Regions from separate parts of the Pannonibacter anstelovis genome, predicted to be linked through region 3. Evidence: predicted binding sites of a transcription regulator. Region 3 holds the regulator's gene; each other region holds the start of a gene.
The links. Region 3 encodes PhoB, which activates phosphate uptake and scavenging genes when phosphate is short. Its sites were predicted from a motif close to TGTCATNNANCTGTCAT; they were not measured.
Positions count from the first base shown of each region.

Region 1 (7,624 bases), on a different contig from region 3:
CGGGGGCGACATGTCCTTCCGCCTCGTCCACCGGGAGGCCGATGCTGCCGAATATGCCTATGTGCAGAGCCTTGGCGAAGTTACCCGCACCGCGACCCTGCGCGCCATGGCCCGCAAGACCGATGGCAGTGATCAGGCCCTTGTCGAGCTGAAATCCGTCGATGGCGCCTATCCGCTCTATGGCACTCTTACACTTGCAGGCGGCACCAATCCTGCCGAGGCCATGGGCCGCCAGCCGGACGGCAGTTTCGGCGCCGTCGCCGATGCCTCGCTGCTCGCCCGTCTTGGCCTCAACACCGGAGACAAACTCTCCGTCGGCCGCACCACCGTCACCCTCACCGGTGTGATTGCCACCGAACCGGACAAGCTTTCCGGCGGGCTTGAATTCGGCCCGCGCCTGATGCTGAACGAAACGGCTCTGCCCGAAACCGGCCTCGTGCAGCCCGGCAGCCTCGTCACCTGGTCCTACATGGTGAAGCTGCCATCCAGCACGACGGATGAAGGCATCATCCGCCTCATCGAGCAATCGCGTGAGCAGTTTCCGCAAGCCGGCTGGCGCATCCAGTCCCGCGCCAGCGCCTCACCGGGGCTGGAGCGCAACATCGAGCGCTTCACCCAGTTTCTGACGCTGGTGGGCCTTACCGCGCTGGTCGTCGGCGGTGTCGGCGTTGCCAATGCGGTGCGGGCATTCCTTGAAAGCAAGCGCGAGGTGATCGCCAGCTTCAAGTGCCTTGGCGCCAGCAATGATCTCGTCTTCCGCATCTATCTGATCCAGATGATGATCATTGCCGCCATCGGCATCGCCATCGGGCTTGTGGCAGGTGCCATCATCCCCTTCGCGGCAGCCGGGGCCATTTCCGGCCTTCTGCCTGTGCAGCTGGCGGTATCCGTCTACCCTGCAGAGCTTGGCCTCGGCCTGCTTTATGGCATGCTGACGGCGCTGGCCTTTGCCATCTGGCCGCTGGGCCGCGCACATGACGTGCCGCCCACCGCTCTGTTCCGCGATCAGGTGACGGGCGCCAAGGTCTGGCCGCGCAAGCGCTATCTGGCGGCAACGCTGATCGCCGCCTTGTCGCTGGCTGCAATCGCCATCTTCCTTGCCGAAGACCGGCGCATTGCTTCCATCTATGTGGTTGCCTCCGCTGCCTCCTTCCTGCTGCTGGGCGGGGTTGCGCGGCTGCTGATGCTGGCTGCACGCAAGGCGCCGCAGGTGCGCTCCACCGGCCTCAGGCTCGCCATAGCCAACATCCACCGGCCCGGCGCGCTTACCTCCTCGGTGGTGCTGTCGCTTGGCCTTGGCCTCACCCTGCTGGTGTCGCTCGCCCTCATTGATGGCAACCTGCGCCGGGAGCTGACGGCAACGATTGCGGAAAAGGCGCCGAGCTTCTTCTTCATCGACATCCAGAGCACCGAGCGCGACGCCTTCGCCACCTTGCTGAAGCAGGAGGCCGGGGATGCGAAGATCCAGAGCGTGCCGATGCTGCGCGGGCGCCTCGTCAGCCTCAAGGACGTGCCAGTGAACCAGATCACCCCGCCGGCCAGCGCCGCCTGGGTGCTGCGCGGCGACCGGGGCATCACCTATCAGGACAGCCTGCCGGCCAATTCCACACTGATGAAGGGGGAATGGTGGCCCGAAGGCTACAGCGGAGAACCGTTGGTCTCCTTCGATGATGAACTGGCCACCGAACTGGGTCTTGCGGTCGGCGACCGGATCACCGTCAACGTGCTGGGCCGGGAGATCACCGCCAAGATCGCCAACACCCGCAAGGTGGAATGGGAGTCGCTTGCCATCAATTTCGTGATGGTCTTCTCCTCCAACACCTTCGCCGGCGCCCCGCATGCCTTCCTGATGACCGTGACCTGGGACCCGGATGTGCCGGCAGAGCGCGAGCTTGGCCTTTTGAAGACCGTCTCCTCCGCCTTCCCAACAGTCACGGCCATCCGCGTGAAGGATGCCCTGGCGCAGGTGAACGATCTCGTCGCCCAGCTTGCCGTCGCCATACGTGCGGCATCTGCCATCACGCTCATTTCCAGCATTCTGGTACTGGCCGGAGCGCTGGCGGCCGGAAACCGCAGCCGCATCTATGACGCGGTGATCCTGAAGACGCTTGGCGCCACCCGCGCCCGGCTGACCGGCGCCTATGCGATGGAATATGCGATGCTCGGCCTCGACACGGCTGTGTTTGCGGTACTGGCCGGGTCCGTGGCCGCGTGGTTCGTCATCACGCAGGTAATGAACGGGTCCTTCACGCTGCTGCCCGGCACAGCCATCACCGCGGCGCTTGCTGCGCTGGTGCTGACCGTCGGCTTCGGCCTTATCGGCACCTGGCGCGTTCTGGGCAAGAAACCTGCCCCCGTGCTGCGCAATCTCTAACCGCAACGAACGGCCTCAGGCGCTTCGTCAGCCCCCGGAGGCCGCAGATGGAGATTTTGTAATCTTCGCCAGCCCGGTTTTTTGGTCATTTGCCCTTGTGCAGGTACCAAACGCCGCCCATATTCTTCTGCAAACGGACTTGCTCCGTCGAGGCGGTTTGGGAGTGTCCCTCCCGCGTAACCTAATGAAGGGGAAACACTATTATGTCGACGTTCGACCGGAAAAATGAAGCACCGTACGCGGTCGCCGGCCGCTACGCCGATGCCGGCATTGACCAGGGCCTGCGCTCTTACATGCTGGGCGTCTACAACTACATGACCATCGGTCTTGCCATCACTGGCTTCATCGCTCTGGGCCTTGCCCAGTTCGCGACGACCACTGATCCGGCAGCTGCTGCTGCCGTTCTCGGCAACGGCACGATGCTCTCGCAGCTTGGCTATGCGCTCTATGCCTCGCCGCTGAAGTGGCTGATCATGCTGGCTCCGATTGGCATGGTGTTCTTCCTCTCCATGCGCATCCAGTCCATGAGCGCCTCGACCGCACAGGTCAGCTTCTGGGTCTATGCCGCGCTCATGGGTGCGTCCCTGTCCTCGATCTTCCTCGTCTACACGGGCGGGTCGATCGCACGCGTGTTCTTCATCACCGCCGCTTCCTTCGGTGCGCTGAGCCTCTACGGCTACACCACCAAGAAGGACCTGTCGGGCTGGGGCTCGTTCCTGATGATGGGCCTGATCGGCATCATCATTGCCTCGGTGGTCAACATCTTCCTGGCGTCTTCCGCCCTGCAGTTCGCTGTCTCGGTGATCGGCGTGCTGGTGTTCGCAGGCCTCACCGCCTATGACACCCAGCAGATCAAGGAAATGTACTACGAAGGCGACACCGGCGAAGTGGCCACCAAGAAGTCGATCATGGGCGCCCTGCGTCTCTACCTCGACTTCATCAACCTCTTCGTCATGCTGCTGCAGCTGTTCGGCAACCGCGAATAATCGCGGCACACAGCAGCAAAGTTCAAGGGCGCGGATCACCTCCGCGCCCTTTTTATCTTCAAGCCCACCCGGAAAGTGCCATCACCGGGCATTGATTGCACCGCCTGCTGCCCTGGTGAATACAAAGGCAGTTCAAGTGGTTTTCAGGGCTGATATGCGTACACATTCATATTTTCTGCGCTCCGCACTGCTCGGTGCGACAGCAGCGTCCACCCTCTTCCTGGGCCTTGCGGCAACACAGGCAGCGCCGCTTGTGCCAGTCAACGAGTATGAAGCGCAGTGGGGTCTGCTGATGACCGGCGCGCCAATTGCCCATTCCCGTGGTTATACCGGAGCCGGTGTGACGGTTGGTGTCATGGATACCGGCATCCTCGCCAGCCATCCCGACCTGATCGCCAATCTCAGCGCCCTCAACTACAACGGCTCTGAGGAGATGGCGACCTTCACGGACGCCGATGGCCACGGCACCCACGTGGCGGGCATCATCGGAGCATCCGCCAACGGCATTGGCATGATGGGTGTGGCTCCAGACGTGAAGCTCGCAAATCTTGCGATCATGGATGAGGACGGCGACATCCTGGTCAACTATGCAGCTTCGGTGCTCGAGTATGGCCTCGAAAATGGTATTCGCATCTTCAATAATTCCTGGGGCAGCTACGTCTACGAACCTTCCGGCAATCTGGCTCAAGACAGAGCCAAATTCGAAGAATACAGGTCGGAACTTTTGTTTGCGGCACGTGAAGCTGCCAGCCAAGGCGCCGTTCTGGTGTGGGCGACAGGCAATGAACGTTCGCCGGATGCGGGCGTCGAGGCGTCCCTGCCCTACCTTTACCCGGAACTGACACCGAACTGGATTGCCGTGACCTCGGTAGGCCGCGATGGCAAAACTGCTGCCTATGCCAACCAGTGCGGCGTCACGATGATGTGGTGCCTGGCAGCACCGGGTGGCGACGATGACGAGAACACCGGCGGCATCTACTCCACGGCCAACACCGGCGGCTATGTGCGCTTCTCCGGGACCTCGATGGCCGCCCCGCACGTCACCGGTGCGCTGGCCATCGCCCAGCAGATGTACCCCAATGCCACCCCGGAGCAGCTGGCACGCCTTGTACTGGTGACCGCCTCGGACATCGGCGCCGCCGGCATCGACAGCCGGTATGGCTGGGGTCTGCTCAACCTCGACCGATTGACAAGCAATCGCCACATCACAAAGACCGCCGTCTTCTCTCGGACATCTCAGGTCCAGCAGCAGGCCTTCAACACGGTTATGGGCATCACGGAGCAGCGCGCCAGCGCCCTGCTTGACCCGTCTGGACCGGCGGTGGCCGTATCCACCAATGGCACTGCGCCCAACGAGGCGAGCCGGCGGTTCTGGATGCAGTCTCTTGCCGGCCTCAACCTGATGGATGGCACAGCTTCCGCGCCCGCAGCCACCAGCCGCAGCGCGGGCCTGCTGATCGGTGGTGAATTCATCGCCACCGAAAATCTGCGCCTCGGCGCGGCCGGCGGCTTCAGCCTTTCCTCCATGCACAGCGCGGACGATCGTGTACGCATAGGCGGGCAGCATGCGCTGCTCTACGGCGGCTACACCTATGACCGGTATTTCCTGGAAGCAGCCACCAGCTTCTCGCGGTTCGAGAGCACCACGAACCGCAACAACATCATCGAGCCGGGCACAAGCGTGCCAGTAAACGGTGAAACACGGACGCATGATTTCGGCCTCTCGGCCTCAGCCCGCATTGGCATGACCTTCGAAACCGAAGGTTTGCTGGCGCGGCCCTATGTGCACGGCCGCGTCCGCCATCAGTGGCTGGGCTCCGGCAACGAAACGGGGGCCGATGTGTTCAACGTCAGCCTGCGCAACACCACCTCAACGGGCTCGGAAACCGGCGTTGGCCTGCGTCTGTCGGCCACGCCCATCGCACTGGGCAGCTACAGCGTGACCCCGACGATGGACATCGCCTATGCCCGCGCCTTGGGGCCGGTTTCCGCCAGCCGTCAGGTTCAGGTGCTGGGAACATCTGTCCAGGTTGCGGCACCTGATCTTGGCCGTGACATCGGACGGCTCAACCTTGGTGTTGCCGCCACCAATGCCAGCCAGAAGCTGACCGGCAAGCTGACCTATGGCGGTGAACTGCGCCGCAACGCCCAGTCCCATTCGGTCAACGCCGAACTGAGCCTGCGCTTCTGAGACTTAAAGAAAAGCTGGAAGAAAGGCCTCAGGACGAGACCGTCCTGAGGCCTTTCTGCGTTGCAGGAATACGCTCTGCCTGGGCTCAGGCATCCACCAGCCGCAGATGGCGCTTCTTTTCAAAAACCTTGAGAACAGATGCCAGCTCATGCCCGCGCTTGAGCACCATGCCGCCCGTCGCCACCACGCTGTAGGCGCCCTGGCGGCGGGCAAGCTTCGGGTCCTTCTCGATCCGGTAAAGCGGCATTTCGCTGCTGCGGCGGAAGACGGAGAAGACGGCCCGGTCCTTCATCAGGTCGATGGCATAGTCCCGCCATTCTCCATCCGCGACCATCCGGCCATAAATGCGCAGGATCTGGTCGAGCTCTCTACGGTCAAAGGCAACGACGGGTTTTGCCGGGGTCTGCGGAACGGTGGACTGGGCACTGGAACCGGGCGGACTGTCCGGCCGGACGGGCACCTCCAGAGGAAAGCCTTGCGGCTGTCCGGCTGCATCACCTTCGCTCTCGCTCATGCCACCTCCCGTCAACCTTGCTGCGGAATCAAACCTGCTGATGCCTGCCGGCGAGGATATGTCATTGAGTTGTCATGATGCCCCTTGCGGGGCGCACTGGCAAGCCTGCGTGTCGCAGGGATTCAAGGCCGCAGGAAAGCTGAAAAGATACCTTGCTTTTGCCTCAATTGAGCCCTTCACACGCCACGTTGGCCCACCATCTTATGATCATACCCGTTCGGCCTGAACGGTTCTGGTTCCGGTACGCATTAGCCCCCCAGCCCCCCCGGAACGGAGCTGATCAGGTTCAGTGCTGAAGTACATTCGAACGGGCACCTGAAGGGCCAGCACTCGTGCTGGCCCTTTTCATTTGCCGTTGCGGCAGATCAACCGGTCTCCCTTCATTGTCCGCTTCCCGTTCGCCTCATGCCCGGCTATCATCTGCCGATGACGACGAGCCTCGTGGAACTGCGCCCCGCAAGACATGATGACACGGCTAGCCTTGCTGCCGTGCATGCCGAAGCTTGGCGCCTTGCCTACCGGGGCATGCTCGACGGGCTGGACCTGGAGCGCTTTGTCGCCCGCCGCAGCCGCGGCTGGTGGCATGACGCCATCGACAAGGGCGTCGAGATCGAGGTGCTGGAAGTGGCCGGCGAAGTAGCTGGCTATGCCAGCTATGGCCCCTGCCGCATGCGGGGCACCGGCTGCGCCGGAGAGCTCTACGAGCTCTATCTCAAGCCGGAGTATCAGGGCCTCGGCTTTGGCCGCAGATTGTTTGCCAGCGTCAGAACCTGCCTTGAGCGGCGCGGTCTCAAGGGCCTTGCGGTGCGCGTCCTGACGGACAATGAACCGGCCTGCGGCTTCTATGCCGCCCTTGGCGGTGTGCTGACCGGCCGCTCCTGGCACCAGACGGGGGGCAAGCGGCTGGAGCTTTCGATCTATTGCTGGCATGAAACGGACCGCTGATCCGGGAGACCGGTTTGCCTTTGCCTGCAACGACGAAAAGCCCGGATTTCAACGCAGTATCACACTTGCCCCTTGCTTCGCGGCGCGGTCCCTGCAATAGACCTGCGCAGCAACTCAAGGAGCAAGCTCATGCGTATTGATGCGGTGCCGATCGGCAAGAACCCGCCGGAAGACATCAACGTCATCATCGAAGTTCCGGTCGGCGGCGAGCCGATCAAGTACGAGATGGACAAGGCAGCAGGTGCCATGTACGTGGACCGCTTCCTCTATACCCCGATGCGCTATCCGGGGAACTATGGCTTCGTGCCCCACACCCTGTGCGGCGATGGCGACCCCATCGACGTCGTGGTCATCAACCAGCGCCCGATCATCCCCGGCGCCATCATGAGCTGCCGTCCGATCGGCGTGCTGATGATGGAAGACGAGAGCGGCCAGGATGAGAAGATCATTGCCGTTCCCAGCACCAAGCTGACCCGCCGCTATGAAAACGTGAAGTCGGTCGACGATCTGCCGGCGATCACCATGGAACAGGTGAAGCACTTCTTCGAGCACTACAAGGATCTGGAGCCCGGCAAGTGGGTCAAGGTCACTGGCATCGAAGGCCCGGACAGGGC
Region 1 is NZ_JBAKBF010000008.1:45,015-52,638, forward strand. It holds gene V6L75_RS13380 (ABC transporter permease) at 1-2,374, shown strand, start outside; gene V6L75_RS13385 (Bax inhibitor-1/YccA family protein) at 2,578-3,360, shown strand; gene V6L75_RS13390 (S8 family peptidase) at 3,515-5,551, shown strand; gene V6L75_RS13395 (DUF2794 domain-containing protein) at 5,637-6,065, opposite strand; gene V6L75_RS13400 (GNAT family N-acetyltransferase) at 6,471-7,010, shown strand; gene ppa (inorganic diphosphatase) at 7,140-7,624, shown strand, end outside.
Region 1: V6L75_RS13395 (DUF2794 domain-containing protein) is a predicted target of PhoB. The motif match lies at 6,125-6,141, and genes of this name have one in related genera.

Region 2 (7,624 bases), on a different contig from region 3:
GAGCCGCTGTTCCCGGAGGAGTCTGTGGTCGTGGCCTCGCGCACGTTCCGCGACCGGCACATGATCAGCGAGCCGCGTGACCTGCTGAAGGTGCCCCGCCTGCAGCTCTCCACGCGGCCCATGGCCTGGCGCGACTGGTTCGCCGCCATGGGGGTGGAGACGGAAACAGCCTATCAGGGCCCGCGCTTCGAGCAGTTCGGCATGATCGCGGAAGCTGCCGCACATCACCTCGGCGTTGCGCTGATGCCCCGGCTTTTCATCGACGAGGAACTGGCAAGCGGCCGTCTGGTGCGCCTGTTCGGTCAGCCGCTGGACCAGAAGACCGCCTATCACTTCGTCTATCCGCAGGACCGGACCCTGCGCCCGGTGGTCGCAGCTTTCCGCGCCTGGCTGCACGAGGAAGCCCGCACCTCCCGCACCAGCCGCGAAAGCCAGCTTCCGGGCTAAGCCCTAAACCTGCCGGCTGACGGGGCTCGCAAGACTGGCAGGCGGACGCCGCTGGGCCAGCTGCCCGGCGTGCTGGCCCACCAGAATGCTGCCCAGCACCAGCACCATACCGGCAATCTGCACCGCACTCAGGGTCTGGTCCAGAATGGCCCAGCCGAGGATCACCGCCATCAGCGGGCTGAGCAGGCCCAGCGGCGCGATTGCCGAAGGACCGAGCAGACCGATGCCCCGGAACCACAGAAGATAGGTCAGGCCTGCGCCAATGAAGGTCATGTAGGCAAAGCCCGCAATGTTCCAGCCCGTCAGCGGTGGCAGGGCCGGTTCCGTGATGAGCGCGGCAGGAGCCAGCAGGAGGGCACCGGCAGCCAGCTGCCAGGCGGTCAGGGTGAGCGGGCTCACTTCCGGCTTCCAGTAGCGGGTCATCACCGTGCCCAGCGCCATGGAGACAGCACCGGCCCCTGCTGCCAGAAGGCCGATGGGATCAAGCGCCGCCGTGGGCTTCAGCATCAGCATGCCGACGCCGATGACACCGGCAACACCCGCCAGAACGGCCAGCCAGGTCAGCCGCCCGTTGAGCAGGAAGCGCGCCAGCACCAGCACGATAAGCGGCTGCATTGCCCCCAGTGTCGCCGCCACACCGCCCGGCAGGCGGTAGGCCCCCACATTCATCAAGGTCCAGAAGATGGAGAAGTTGAGCGCCCCCAGCACCAGCACCCGGAAGATCCAGCGCCCGCGCGGCAGCTGGCGGACGATCAGCAGCAGAAGAAGAGCTGCAGGCAGTGCCCTGAGGAGCGCCAGCGTCAGTGGCCGGTCCGGCGGCAGCATCTCGGTGATGACGATGTAGCTGCTGCCCCAGATGGCAGGTGCAAGCGCGGTGAGGAGCAGCGTCATATGGGCGTTCAGGCGGGAATTCATGTCAGATCCAGTGCAATGCGGCCCGGCCTCAGGTGGCTGCCGCTGGAGATCAGTGATAATTCACGAGGCAAAAGATGATAATACGCAACTTGAGACACTCATCCGTAACGTGAAGTGAACAATTGATGGACGGCATTCTCCGGCTCCGCCTGTTTCGCAGCATCGCCACGCTCGGCAGCTTTGCCGCTGCAGCCCGCAGCCACAGCCTGTCTCCGGCCGCCGTCAGCAAGGCCATTTCAGAGCTGGAGAGCGATCTTGGCGCCAGGCTCTTTCACCGCACCACCCGCCGCCTCAGTCTGACGGAAGCGGGCACGCTTTATCTCGACCAGATCCGCCGGGTTCTGGACGATCTGGAAGAGGCGCAGCAGTCTGTTGGCAACCTCAGCTCAGAGCCTTCCGGGCTGTTGCGAGTGAGCGCACCCATGACGTCCAGCCTTGTCCTTATCACCAGCCGTATCCCTGAGTTTCTGGCGCGCTATCCGGCGGTCTCCCTCGACCTTGATCTCGACGACCGGCGCGTGGACCTTGTCCGGGACGGTTTCGACATGGCCCTGCGCGGCGGACGCCGGGATGAGGACCGGGACCTGATCGTCAAGAAGCTCGGCACGCTGAAACACGCTCTCTGCGCGTCGCCTGCCTATCTGGCACGCGCCGGCACGCCTCAAGAGCCAGCAGATCTTGCCCGGCATGAGTGCATCCGCTTCACCTTGTCCGGCCACGCGGACGAATGGACCTTCTTCCGCAATGGCAAGGAGCACCGGCAGCGGGTGAGCGGGCGCTACAAGGTCTCTTCAAGCCTTGCCGTCATGGATGCCCTGCGCGCAAGCTTTGGCCTCAGCCTCATTCCGCAGGCCTATGTGGCAACGGATCTGGCAGCGGGAACGCTTGTCCGGCTGCTGCCGGAATGGGATATGAGCGAGGTGACGATCAACGCCGTCTACCCCTCGCGCCGCCACGTGCCGGCAAAGGTCAGGGCCTTTGCCGGTTTCATCGCCGATGTACTGCGTGGCACATTGAGAGATTGACCGGGCAGCACAAAACGTTACCTCTCCACATGCAAACTTAAGCAACCACCCAAAAGGATCATCACCATGCCAGTTGCAATCTGGTGCGTGCTCGTTGCCGCCTTCCTGCCCATCCTGTCGGTGGTCCCCGCCAAACTCACCAGAGACTTCAGCAACGCCCGCCCGCGCGATCCGGCCTTCTGGGCCGAGGGCTTCAGGGCACGTGCGCAAGGGGCACAAGCCAATGGCTTCGAGGCCTTTCCGCTGTTTGCCGCCGCCGTGCTCGTGGCTTTTCAGCAGGGCGGCGACCCGTTCTGGATCGATGTCCTGGCCGCCGCCTTCATCGGACTGCGCGGTCTTTACATACTCTGCTACTGGGCGGACAAGGCCACCCTGCGGTCGCTGGTTTGGATTGCAGCAACAGGCTGTGCGGTTGCGATTTTCACCAGTCCCGTCTGGAGCTGATTGGAGGACCAGGGCCGGCTGCGACAAAAATGCCTGTTTTGTGACAGACTACCGTCACAAGGCTCTGCAAGGCTGACCGCTCATGGCCATTGCAGGTTGCCGTCTGGATCTGTAACCATCAGGCTGTCAATGGGCTGTTTTCGCCCGTCTTGAGGATTGTGCACGTGCCGCGTTTCCAGCATCCTGATTCGGCCCTTCTGACACAGAGCCACACGGGAGAGGCGGAAGATCCGTCGCGCCATATTGTGGATGTGCTGATCGCCGAACGCGGCAAGCACGTGATGGCTGCTCCCTGGTGGCCGCTGTTCCGGCCCATAGCCTACCGCATGCTGCGCTATTTCGATGCGCTGGAGATGGCCGACGCCATTTCCAACCTTCCTGCGGAAGAAGTCTTCGCACACCTGTCCAGTCTGTTGCAGCTGAAGCTGACCGTGAAGGGCTTGGAGCGCATCCCGGCAAAAGGCCCCTGCATCCTCGTATCGAACCACCCGACAGGAATAGCCGACGGTGTCGCACTTTATGATGCGGTGAAGAACCGGCGCCGGGACATTTCCATCTTCGCCAACCGGGATGCGGTACGGGTCAATCCGCGCCTGGCCGACATGATCGTGCCGGTGGAATGGCGGGCCGACTTCAAGACCCGTGAGAAAACACGCGAGACCCTTCGAAACGCGGCTTCAGCCTTTGAACGCAACCGCGCCGTGGTGCTGTTCCCGTCGGGCCGCCTTGCCTACATGAACGAGGGCAGGCTGACCGAGCGGCCATGGATGACCTCGGCACTGGCTCTTGCCCGCCGCCATCAAGTGCCGGTCGTCCCGATCCACATGGGCGCGCGCAACTCCCGCCTGTTCTATTTCCTCGCAAAGGTCTCGATCGAACTGCGCGACATGACCGTCTTCAACGAGCTTCTGAACAAGAAGCACGCCCACTTCCGCTTCCACGTGGGCGAGCCACTGGCACCCGGCCAGCTGGACGGCGACCTTGCCGAAGTCACCAACCAGCTCCGCATCCACTGCGCCGAAATCCTGGCGCAGGATCCGGATGCGCGGTTTGGCCTCTGAAGCCCCTCCCGCTGCAAAAACTCGCGGTCTTGCACAGGTCATCCACAGGCTGTCATTGCCCGGGGCGGGCGAATAGGGGATGGTGCGGCGACGAAGGAATCACCTGTTCATGCCGCAAGCACAGCCTCGTCTCGCCGGGACAGAGTATACAGCACCGCCTGAGGGCACTGCCACGCCCGCAGCGAAGGATCCTGCGCAGGTTCTGGCAGATGTGTTCGGCTATCCCAGTTTCCGCGGACGCCAGCGCGAGGTGGTGGACACGCTGATCGCCGGGGGCGATGCGGTGGTGCTGTTCCCCACGGGCGCAGGCAAATCCATGTGCTTCCAGATCCCCGCTCTTTGCCGCCCCGGAACGGGTGTGGTGATCTCGCCGCTGATTGCACTGATGAAGGACCAGGTGGGTGCGCTGACGGGTGCGGGCGTGCGCGCTGCCGCGCTCAATTCCTCCGTTCCTGCGGAAGAGCAGGCGCGCATTGCCGCAGATCTGCGCAACGGCACGCTGGATTTTCTCTATGTGACGCCCGAACGGGTGGCGACGGCCGGTTTCTCCCGCTTGCTGGATGGGGCGGCCATCTCGCTCTTTGCCATCGACGAGGCCCATTGCGTCAGCCAGTGGGGGCATGATTTCCGGCCCGAATATCTGCAGCTCGCAAGCCTTGCGGAACGCTATCCCGGCGTGCCGCGTGTGGCACTGACCGCCACGGCCGATCCGCATACGCAGGAGGACATCCGCGTCCGGTTGAAGCTGGAGACGGCGCAGGTCTTCACCACCTCCTTCGACCGGCCCAACATCCGCTACGAGATTGTCGAGCGGGTGAACCAGCGCCAGCAGCTTCTTGATTTCCTCAAGCGCCACAAGGGCGAGAGCGGCATCGTCTACTGCCTGTCCCGCGCCAAGGTGGAAGATATCGCAGGCTGGCTGAACGAAAAGGGCATCCGCGCCCTGCCCTATCACGCGGGGCTCGACCGGGAAATCCGAGAGGCCAATCAGGACGCCTTCCTGCTGGAGGAAAACCTCGTTCTGGTGGCGACTGTCGCTTTCGGCATGGGCATCGACAAGCCGGACGTGCGTTTCGTCGCCCACCTCGATCTGCCGTCTTCCGTCGAAGCCTACTATCAGGAAACCGGCCGTGCGGGCCGCGATGGCGCACCGGCCGAGGCCTGGATGGCCTATGGCATGGCCGACATGGTGCAGCGCCGCCGCATGATTGCCGAAGGCGAAGCGCCGGAAGAGGTGAAGCGGGCGGAAACCGCCAAGCTCAACGCCCTTGTCGGCATCTGCGAGACTGCCGGATGCCGCCGTCAGGCGCTGCTGGCTCATTTCGGCGAGACCTATCCCAAGCCTTGCGGCAACTGCGACACCTGCCTGTCTCCGGTGGAAACCTGGGACGGAACGGAAGCTGCCGCCAAATTCCTCTCAGCCATCTACCGCACCGGCCAGCGCTTTGGCGCGGGCCATGTGATCGACGTGCTTCTGGGCAAGGAAAACGACAAGATCGCCCGCTTCGGCCACGACAAGCTGTCGGTCTATGGCATCGGCAAGGAGCTTTCGCCCAAGACCTGGCAGTCGGTGGCACGCCAGCTTGTTGCCATGGGCCTTGTTGGTGTCGATCATGCCAACTACGGCGCGCTGGTGCTGACGGACGAATGCCGCGCCGTGTTCCGCAACGAGCGCAAGGTGCTGCTGCGCCGTGACCGCGCCGCCGCCAGCCTCAAGGCTTCGCGCGGAGAGCGGTCGGCCAGCCTTGCAGATGATCTTGATCCGGAAGACCGGCTGCTGTTCGAGCGCCTGCGCCGCCTGCGCACCCAGATAGCCCGGGAAAACGAAGTGCCGCCCTATGTGGTGTTCCCGGATGCAACGCTTGCCGGTATCGCCATCGCCCGGCCCGTGACCTCCCACGCCCTGCTCGCTGTCTCCGGCGTCGGCCAGTCGAAGCTCGACCGCTACGGATCGCAGATCATCGATCTGGTCGAGGCCTTTGAAGCGGGCGTGTGAGGCGCTTCACCCCTTCGGCTGCCAGCCTTCCGGGGCCATTTCGAAGCCGTCAAAGGTGAAGCCGGGGGCAACCGTGCAGCCCACAAGCGTGAAATCGCCGAGGCTTTGGGCCTGCTGCCAGGCCTGGCGCGGCACCACCGCCTGCGGGCGCTGTCCGGCGGCCAGATCGGACCCAAGGGTCACAAGCTCAACCGGCCCTTCTGCGTCACTGATCAAGAGCTCCAGCGGCGCGCCGCCGTACCAGTGCCACACCTCCACCGCATCCACCTTGTGCCAGCGCGACAGAACGCCCTCCGGCAGCAGGAAGTAGATCGCCGTCGAGGCCGCACGGCCCGATGCATCGCAGACCGGATCGCGGAAGGTCTCGGCGTAGTAGCCGCCCTCTGGATGCGGCTGCATGCCCAGCGTTTCGATGATTTCGGCGGCGGTGAATCCGGTCAGCGGTCTCATGGCTCAGAACCTGTCCTTGCGTCCCCGCAGTTCTGCGAAGACTTCGGCAGGGCTGGCCCCTGCCATGCCGAGGGCTGCGGCAAGCGCCGGATCACCCGCCCGCAGGAACGGATTGGTGGCCCGCTCCCGCCCCATCGTGGTTGGCAGGGTGGCCATATGCTCCGCCCGCAGCCGCTCCACCTCTGCTACCCTTTCCTTGAGCGCAGCGTTATCCGGATCAACACTCAGCGCGAAACGGGCATTGGACAGAGTATACTCGTGGCCGCAGTAGACAACCGCATCGTCCGGCAGGCGGCGGTTCAGCTTGTCGAGCGAGGCCCACATCATTTCCATGTCCCCCTCGAAGACACGCCCGCATCCCAGCGAGAACAGGGTGTCACCCGTATGAATGACGCCCGCCTGCTCGAACCACCAGGAAATCTGGTCGAGCGTATGACCGGGCGTCGAGATGGCCTCCACCTTCAGCTCGGCAATGTGGAAGATGTCGCCATCTTCCACCACTTCATCGAGGCCTGAAATCTTGTCCCGCGACAGGCCCGGGCCGATCACCCGAGCGCCCGTGGCTTCCTTCAGGGGCACCAGTCCCTGCACGTGATCCCAGTGATGGTGGGTGATGAGAATATGGGTGAGACGCCAGCCGGTTTCGGCCAGTTCCGCCAGATAGGGCGCGGCATCCGGCACATCGATGGCAATCACCGATCCGCTCTCCGGATCACGTGCCAGCACACCGTAATTGTCGGACAGGCAGGGAAACTGCCTGATCTGAAGCCGCGCCATTCTGTCTCTCCCGTTGATGAATCCGGCCCGCACAGTCGCAAATGCCGCATTGCGGAGCAAGCCTGTTCCGGTCATCAGGTCTTGCGTCTTGCGGCAAGGCAAGGTTCAATCGCGCCGAATTGAACCGGGCAGGCCATGTATCTCGACGTCGGCGATCTCAGAACCTTTTATGACCTGCCGCTCGGCCGCCTTCTGCGCAGCCTGATAGGGGCACGGGTGCGCTCACTCTGGCCCAGCGCCAGAGGGGAAAGCCTGCTCGGCATCGGCTATGCGGGCCCGTTCCTGCGCCCCTACATGGATGAAGCAGAGCGCTGTGTTGCGGCCATGCCTGCGGCGCAGGGTGTCGTGCACTGGCCACGCGAGCGGGCCAATGCCTCGGTTCTGGTGGAAGCAGACCAGCTGCCTTTCTGCGACAGCTTCTTTCAGCGCGCCATCATGGTTCATGCGCTGGATATGGCGGGAGACCCTGCCGCCCTGCTGCGAGAGGCCTGGCGCGTGCTCGTGCCCGG
Region 2 is NZ_JBAKBF010000008.1:192,405-200,028, forward strand. It holds gene V6L75_RS14075 (LysR substrate-binding domain-containing protein) at 1-447, shown strand, start outside; gene V6L75_RS14080 (DMT family transporter) at 451-1,362, opposite strand; gene V6L75_RS14085 (LysR family transcriptional regulator) at 1,488-2,387, shown strand; gene V6L75_RS14090 (MAPEG family protein) at 2,454-2,831, shown strand; gene V6L75_RS14095 (1-acyl-sn-glycerol-3-phosphate acyltransferase) at 2,996-3,892, shown strand; gene recQ (DNA helicase RecQ) at 4,002-5,888, shown strand; gene V6L75_RS14105 (cupin domain-containing protein) at 5,895-6,338, opposite strand; gene gloB (hydroxyacylglutathione hydrolase) at 6,342-7,115, opposite strand; gene V6L75_RS14115 (class I SAM-dependent methyltransferase) at 7,251-7,624, shown strand, end outside.
Region 2: V6L75_RS14095 (1-acyl-sn-glycerol-3-phosphate acyltransferase) is a predicted target of PhoB. The motif match lies at 2,861-2,877, and genes of this name have one in related genera.

Region 3 (7,624 bases):
CGTGAAGTGTTCGACGAAAAGGTTCTGCATGCTGGCTGCAAGGCCAACGGCATCGAGGAAGCCCTGCTTGCTGCCAACGGCGGCGACAAGAAGGCTGCTGCCAAGTCTTGCATGGCTCTGCGTACTGATGGCGTTTCCGTCGATATCGATGGTGACTACACCGAGACGCTCGCACGCGTTGCCGCAAACCCGCAGGGCATTGGCGTGTTCGGCCTGTCGTTCTACCAGAACAACACCGACAAGCTCCAGGTTGCGACCATGGGTGGCGTGCTGCCGTCCGTCGAGACGATTGCCAAGGGTGAGTACCCGGTTTCCCGTCCGCTGTACTTCTACGTCAAGAAGGCGCACATCGGCGTGATCCCGGGCCTCAAGGAGTACGTTGAGTTCTTCGTCTCCGACGATATCGCAGGCCCGAATGGCCCGCTCGCTCAGTACGGCCTCGTTTCCGACCCGGAACTGGCTGCGACTCAGAAGGCCGTTGCTGACGAAGTCGTGATGGGTCCGCTCAAGTAAGCGCTTCGAGCCGATGGAAGATCAGGGTGGCGCACCAGCGCCACCCTTTGCTCTGTGGATTGGATAGCTCATGAGCCTCGGTGTCCTCCTTCTCATAATCGTCGCGCTTGCTCTCGCTGGTGCATTCGCGGGCAGAAGCCGCGCGATTGCTCTTACCGGTGGTGACAAGCGGAAGCTGCATTCGCTGCCCGGCCATTATGGTACAGTCGTGTTTCTCTTTACGGCGGTGCCCGCATTGGTGCTGATGGCGGCCTGGCTGTTCATCTCCCCCGTATTGATCGAGAACGCCGCATCAGGCAGCCTTCCGGAAGCTTCCTCTGAGAACTCGTCAGACTTGACCCTCGTCATGACTGACGTGCGCAAGATTGCCGGAGGCCTGCAGGTTCTGAGCGAGCGCGGGACGCTTTCAGAGGCAGACATTGCCCAGATGCGCGGGGATCTCAGCAGTATCCGTAGCCGCATGGCCGACGCTGGCGTCGCTCTTGGCTCTGATGTGCGCGCTGATGTCTTCGAGATTGCCAAAACCTACCGGTCCATGACCAACACGTCGCGCATGTTGATGACCATTGCAGTGATCGCAATGGCTGTCGCAGGGCTCGTCTTCTCGGTCCTCAGGATCAAGCCTGAGTTCCGCGCCCGGAACGTCTCCGAACAGTTCACTCGCTCCATGCTGCTTGCAGCATCTCTGGTCGCTGTTCTCACGACCTTCGGTATTGTTTCTTCTCTCGTGTTCGAGACCTATAATTTCTTCCAGATGTACCCGGCGCTTGATTTCTTCTTCGGTACAGTCTGGAACCCGCAGTTCCGTGGCGGGTCAGAGCTTGGCATTATTCCGCTGCTCTGGGGTACGTTCTATGTCTCGTTGGTAGCACTTCTTTTCGCGGTGCCAGTTGGCCTTTACGCTGCAATTTACATGTCGGAATATGCATCCAGGCCTGTACGCGGTGTTGCAAAGCCACTGCTCGAATTGCTTGCGGGAATTCCGACCATTGTTTACGGCCTCTTTGCCCTGATCACTGTCGGGCCTTTCCTGCGTGACTATTTCGCCCAGCCCATGGGCCTCGGCAATTCGTCTTCCTCCGTGCTGACAGCCGGTCTCGTTATGGGCATCATGCTGATCCCGTTCGTGTCTTCCTTGTCAGACGACATCATCAATGCCGTACCGCAGTCACTGCGTGACGGTGCTTATGGCCTCGGGGCTACAAGATCCGAGACGATCCGCCAGGTTGTGATGCCTGCGGCATTGCCCGGCATTGTTGGCGCCATCCTGCTGGCCGCGAGCCGCGCAATTGGCGAGACGATGATTGTGGTCATGGGAGCAGGCGCAGCTGCCAGACTTGGCCTCAATCCCTTCGAAGCGATGACAACGGTGACAGTGAAAATTGTTAGCCAGTTGACTGGCGATACAGAATTCGCGTCACCGGAAACTCTTGTCGCTTTTGCTCTGGGCATGACACTCTTTGTTTTCACACTTGGACTGAATGTCGTCGCTCTTTACATCGTGCGCAAATACCGGGAGCAATACGAATGACCAGCGTCGATACTGCTTCATTCAAGTCGATTTACAATCCGGACGCGCGAACGAGACGCAGAAACGCCGCTGAGCGCCGGTTCCGGATGTATGGGATGGCGGCCGTCATAATTGGCCTGTTGTCCCTCGTCATCCTGCTTTCTTCAGTTCTGGCCAGCGGTCTTGCTGCGTTCAGGCAGACATTCGTGACGATTGACGTGACGCTGGATGCTTCTGTTCTCGACAAGGCCGGCAACAGGGATCTTGAAGACCTGAAGAAGGTCAGCACGGTTGGCTACGGCAATCTGATCCAGAAGTCTCTGCTGGAGACACTCAAGCGTGATGGCATCGATACGGGTGGCATGTCCGCCAAGGACATCTTTGACCTCGTCTCGAAGGAGGCGCCCGCCACGCTGCGTAACATGGTGCTTGCAGACCCGCAGCTCGTCGGACAGACCATTTCGTTCAAGGCTTTTGCCAATGGCCGCGTCGACGGCTATTTCAAGGGCCGTGTGACGATGGAAAGCGCAAAGCTGGACAGCAACATTTCTCCTGAGCAGTTGCAGCTTGCAGACAAAATGCGTGCTTCTGGTTTGATGAGCGTAGGATTTAACTGGGACTTCTTCTTTGGCCCCGATGCATCAGATCTGCGGCCGGAAGCCGCTGGCCTTGGAATTGCACTCATCGGCTCAACCTACATGATGCTGATCGTGCTCGTGCTGGCCGTGCCGATTGGTGTTGCCGCCTCGATCTATCTCGAGGAGTTTGCACCGAAAAACTGGTTTACCGATCTGATCGAGGTGAACATCTCCAACCTCGCTGCGGTACCGTCCATCGTGTTTGGTATCCTTGGCCTGGCTGTGTTCATCAATTTCGTCGGGTTGCCGCAGTCTGCCTCACTGGTTGGCGGTCTGGTTCTGACGCTGATGACGATCCCCACGATCATCATCGCTACCCGTGCGGCGCTGCGTGCTGTTCCTCCGAGCATTCGCGATGCCGCGCTGGGCGTTGGTGCCTCCAAGATGCAGTCCATCTTCCACCACGTCCTGCCTCTTGCAGCTCCGGGCATTCTCACGGGCACCATTATCGGTCTGGCTCAGGCTCTTGGCGAAACCGCGCCGCTGCTGCTGATCGGCATGGTGTCATTCGTCCGGAGCTTCCCGGCAGCTCCGCCGGAAGGTTTCTTCGACCCGGCAGCCGCTCTGCCCGTGCAGGTTTACAACTGGACCCAGCGCGGTGATCCGGCTTTCGTCGAGCGGGCCTCTGGAGCCATCATCGTACTGCTGGTGTTCCTGATCGTAATGAACCTGGTTGCCATTGTCCTGCGCCGCCGCTTCGAGCGCCGCTGGTAAGAAAGGGATTACCGATGAATGTCAGCGCAAATGTGGAGAACGGCGTGACCCACGCAGAACCCAAGATCGTCGCCCAGAAGGTTCAGGTCTATTATGGCGACAAGCACGCCATCAAAGACGTGGACATCAAGATTCAGCCCCGTTCCGTGACCGCCTTCATCGGTCCGTCGGGCTGCGGAAAGTCCACCTTCCTGCGCACACTTAACCGCATGAACGACACCATCGACATCTGCCGCGTCGAGGGTGACATTCTGATCGACGGTGAGAACATCTACGACCCCAAGGTCGACCCGGTGCAGCTGCGCGCCAAGGTCGGCATGGTGTTCCAGAAGCCGAACCCGTTCCCCAAGTCGATCTACGAGAATGTGGCCTACGGCCCGCGCATTCACGGGCTGACGCGCAACAAGGCGGAGCTCGATGAAGTGGTTTCTGCCTCGCTGCAGAAGGCAGGTCTGTGGAACGAAGTGAAGGACCGTCTTGATGGTCCGGGTACGGGTCTTTCCGGTGGCCAGCAGCAGCGCCTCTGCATTGCCCGCGCCATCGCCGTCAGCCCGGAAGTGATCCTCATGGACGAGCCCTGCTCGGCCCTTGATCCGATCGCAACTGCCAAGGTCGAAGAGCTGATCGACGAGCTGCGTGCCAACTTCACCATCGTGATCGTGACGCACTCCATGCAGCAGGCTGCCCGTGTATCCCAGCGCACGGCTTTCTTCCATCTCGGCAATCTGGTCGAGGAAGGCGCGACGCAGGACATCTTCACCAACCCGCAGGACAAGCGCACGCAGGATTACATCACCGGCCGTTTTGGCTGATACTGGATCTTGCGCTCGAGAATTTGAGAGGAACACGACATGTCCGAGCATACCGTTAGCTCGTATGACGAGGAACTGCGCGCCCTGGCCGGCCGGGTCGCCGAAATGGGCGGTCTGGCGGAGAAGCTGGTGAATGATGCAGTCACCGCGCTGCTCACCCATGATCTGGCCAAGGCACAGGCCACGGTTCAGGCCGATGCCAAGCTGGACGAGATGCAGCAGGAGATCGAAGCGAAATTCATCCGCATCGTCGCTCTGCGCCAGCCGATGGGGCAGGATCTGCGCGAGATCATGGCCGCTGGCCGTATCGCCAACGATCTGGAGCGCGTTGGAGACCTTGCCAAGAACATCGCCAAGCGTGTCATTGCCATCGACGGTGTCTTCAATTCCAAGAAGGCGGCCTTCGGTGTTGAACACATGTCCGAACTGGCGCTGGGCCAGCTGAAGTCGGTGCTGGACGCCTACACGGGCCGTGATGCAGAAGCTGCCAAAGCCGTGCGCGAGCGCGACGATGAAGTGGATGCGATCTACACCTCGCTGTTCCGCGAACTGCTGACCTACATGATGGAAGATCCGCGCAAGATCACCCAGTGCGCGCACCTGCTGTTCTGTGCCAAGAACATCGAGCGCATTGGTGACCATGCCACCAACATCGCCGAAAATGTCTACTTCATGGTGACAGGGGACCAGCTGCTGGAAGCCCGCCGGAAGATTGACGAGATGGGTATTGCCGAAAACGAAGGCGCCTGATCTGCCTGCCTGCAAGTGACGTCCGGAGCATATTGCCATGCCCAAGGTTCTTATCGTTGAAGACGAAGAGCCACTTAGCCTTCTGCTGCGCTACAATCTGGAAGCGGAAGGCTACGACGTGGACTCCTGTGACCGGGGAGATGACGCCGAGATCCGGCTGCGGGAAACGCAGCCGGACCTTCTGCTGCTGGACTGGATGCTGCCGGGACTTTCCGGCATCGAGCTGTGCCGCCGTGTCCGCGCCCGGTCAGAAACCGAACGCCTGCCGATCATCATGCTGACGGCACGCGGTGAGGAGGCGGAGCGTATCCGCGGCCTTGCCACCGGCGCCGATGACTACGTGGTGAAACCCTTCTCGATCCCTGAGCTGATGGCCCGCGTGCGCGCCATCCTGCGCCGGGCCCGGCCGGAAGTGGTGTCCACCATGCTGAGGTCCGGTGACCTGGAGCTCGACAAGGAAACCCACCGCGTCCGCCGCAATGGCAAGGAAATCCACCTGGGGCCGACCGAGTTCCGCCTGCTGGAGTTCCTCATGACCTCTCCCGGCCGGGTCTTCTCCCGCGAGCAGCTGCTGGATGGCGTGTGGGGGCATGATGTCTATGTGGATGAGCGCACCGTCGACGTTCATGTCGGCCGCCTGCGCAAGGCCATCAACAAGGGCAAGGTGAAGGATCCGATCCGCACCGTTCGCGGTGCCGGCTATGCCTTCAACGACCAGTTCGCCGTGGCGAGCTGATCCGCTCTGCTGCAATTAGTCTGGAAAGGCCCGCCATCCATGCGGGCCTTTTGGCTTTTGGAAAAGCACGCCACTTTTGCGCCGGCGTTCTAAGCCGCTCAACAAATACCCCGGACTTCCAGGCAGCAAAAAAGCCTGCCGCAACGGGCAGGCTTGATTGGGTGAGGGAGCCGGTGGGGTGCTGGTTGGCCCCCTCGAAAATCAGCCGCGAAGGGCCTTCTTGTCCGGCGCGGCGCGGCGGCGGTCGTTGACCGGCTGGTAGGCAACACGGCAATGGTGCGTGCAGTAGGGCACGCCCGGCTCGGAATGGCGTCCGCAGAAATAGAAGTCCGGCGAGGACGGATCACCGATCGGCCACTTGCAGGTGCGCTCGGTGAGGGTGAGGATCGTCGCGCGCTCCGTGAAAGGTACCAGCTCGGCCAGCGGTGCGGCTTCAACTTCGATGGCCACATCTTCCTGCGGGGCCATTTTCAGCGCAGTGGCGCCGCGCAGCTGCGGCGTGGCAGCCGAAGGCGTGCGGATGGTAGAAGTTGCCTGCACCGTGGTCTGCTGCGGCACGGCAGTGGCCGTCACCGGCGCGGTTGCGCTGCGCGGGCGGCGCTGCTTGGCGACTGGTGCAGTAGTCTTCGCCCGGCCTGACAGGCCCAGGCGGTGCACCTTGCCGATGACAGCGTTGCGCGTGATACCGCCAAGCTCGGCAGCAATCTGGCTCGCGCTCAGACCGTCCGTCCAAAGCTTCTTCAAGAGATCTACGCGTTCGTCAGTCCAGCTCATCTGTCGCACCCCGTACGTTTGCGGCTGTAGAATTTTACGCATTAACCATGAATTAAGGCACGCGTGATCCGCGCCTTAGTGGCCATATCCAGTATGATTTGGTGAACTACAGCACGACATGTCGTATCCGACTGGTTGGACACTACAATGGGCGGCGAAGGCGAGGCAAGTTGGGGGCAAACATGAACCGGGGACGAAACGACTTTTCCCCAGATAACCGGGGTTGACTTTTACCATCTGCGGTAATGGCGGAAATGCGCCATTTGCATTGACACCCATAGGCAAGACCGTTGTATAAACGGTCCTTGTTCGGTGTGCCGCCTGTGAGGGCGGCACAGTTCGTTTTGAGAACCCGTTGATGGTAGACGCCCTGGCATGAACCCTATGCGGAAGGCGCGCTTAACTACCTGAAGGAGCAAGGGAAATGACTGCGTCGGCACTTTTCGGCACATACGCACGGGCGGACCTGGATTTCGTCCGCGGAGAAGGCGTCTGGCTGGAGACCGCTGACGGGCGACGCTTTCTCGACTGCGGGTCGGGAATCGCGGTGAATGCACTTGGTCATTCCCATCCCCATCTCGTCAATGCGCTGAAGGCGCAGGCCGAGAAGCTGTGGCACATTTCCAACCTCTACAAGGTTGCAGGGCAGGAAGAGCTTGGCCAGCGGCTGGTGGATGCGACCTTTGCGGACCGGGTGTTCTTTTCCAACTCCGGCGCTGAGGCAATGGAAGCCTGCATCAAGACGGCGCGGCGCTATCATTACGTCAATGGCCGCCCGGAGCGGATAGGCATCATCACCTTTGAAGGCGCTTTCCATGGCCGGACGATTGCCACCATCGCGGCGGGCGGTCAGGCTAAATATATGGAAGGCTTCGGCCCCAAGGCGCCGGGTTTTGACCAGGTCAAGACCGGCGATCTGGACGCGCTGAAGGCGGCCATCGGCCCCACCACCGCAGCGCTTTGCATCGAGCCTATTCAGGGTGAGGGCGGCGTGCGCGAGGTGGATGCAGAGTTCTTGCGCAAGCTGCGCGAGATCTGCGATGCCGAAGGCCTGCTGCTGATCTTCGACGAGATCCAGACCGGCGTTGGCCGTACGGGCAAGCTCTTTGCCCATGAATGGGCGGGGGTCACGCCGGACCTGATGGCTGTTGCCAAGGGTATCGGCGGTGGTTTCCCC
Region 3 is NZ_JBAKBF010000002.1:290,283-297,906, forward strand. It holds gene V6L75_RS04160 (substrate-binding domain-containing protein) at 1-513, shown strand, start outside; gene pstC (phosphate ABC transporter permease subunit PstC) at 584-2,044, shown strand; gene pstA (phosphate ABC transporter permease PstA) at 2,041-3,375, shown strand; gene pstB (phosphate ABC transporter ATP-binding protein PstB) at 3,390-4,187, shown strand; gene phoU (phosphate signaling complex protein PhoU) at 4,227-4,937, shown strand; gene phoB (phosphate regulon transcriptional regulator PhoB) at 4,975-5,673, shown strand; gene V6L75_RS04190 (GcrA family cell cycle regulator) at 5,875-6,447, opposite strand; gene V6L75_RS04195 (aspartate aminotransferase family protein) at 6,872-7,624, shown strand, end outside.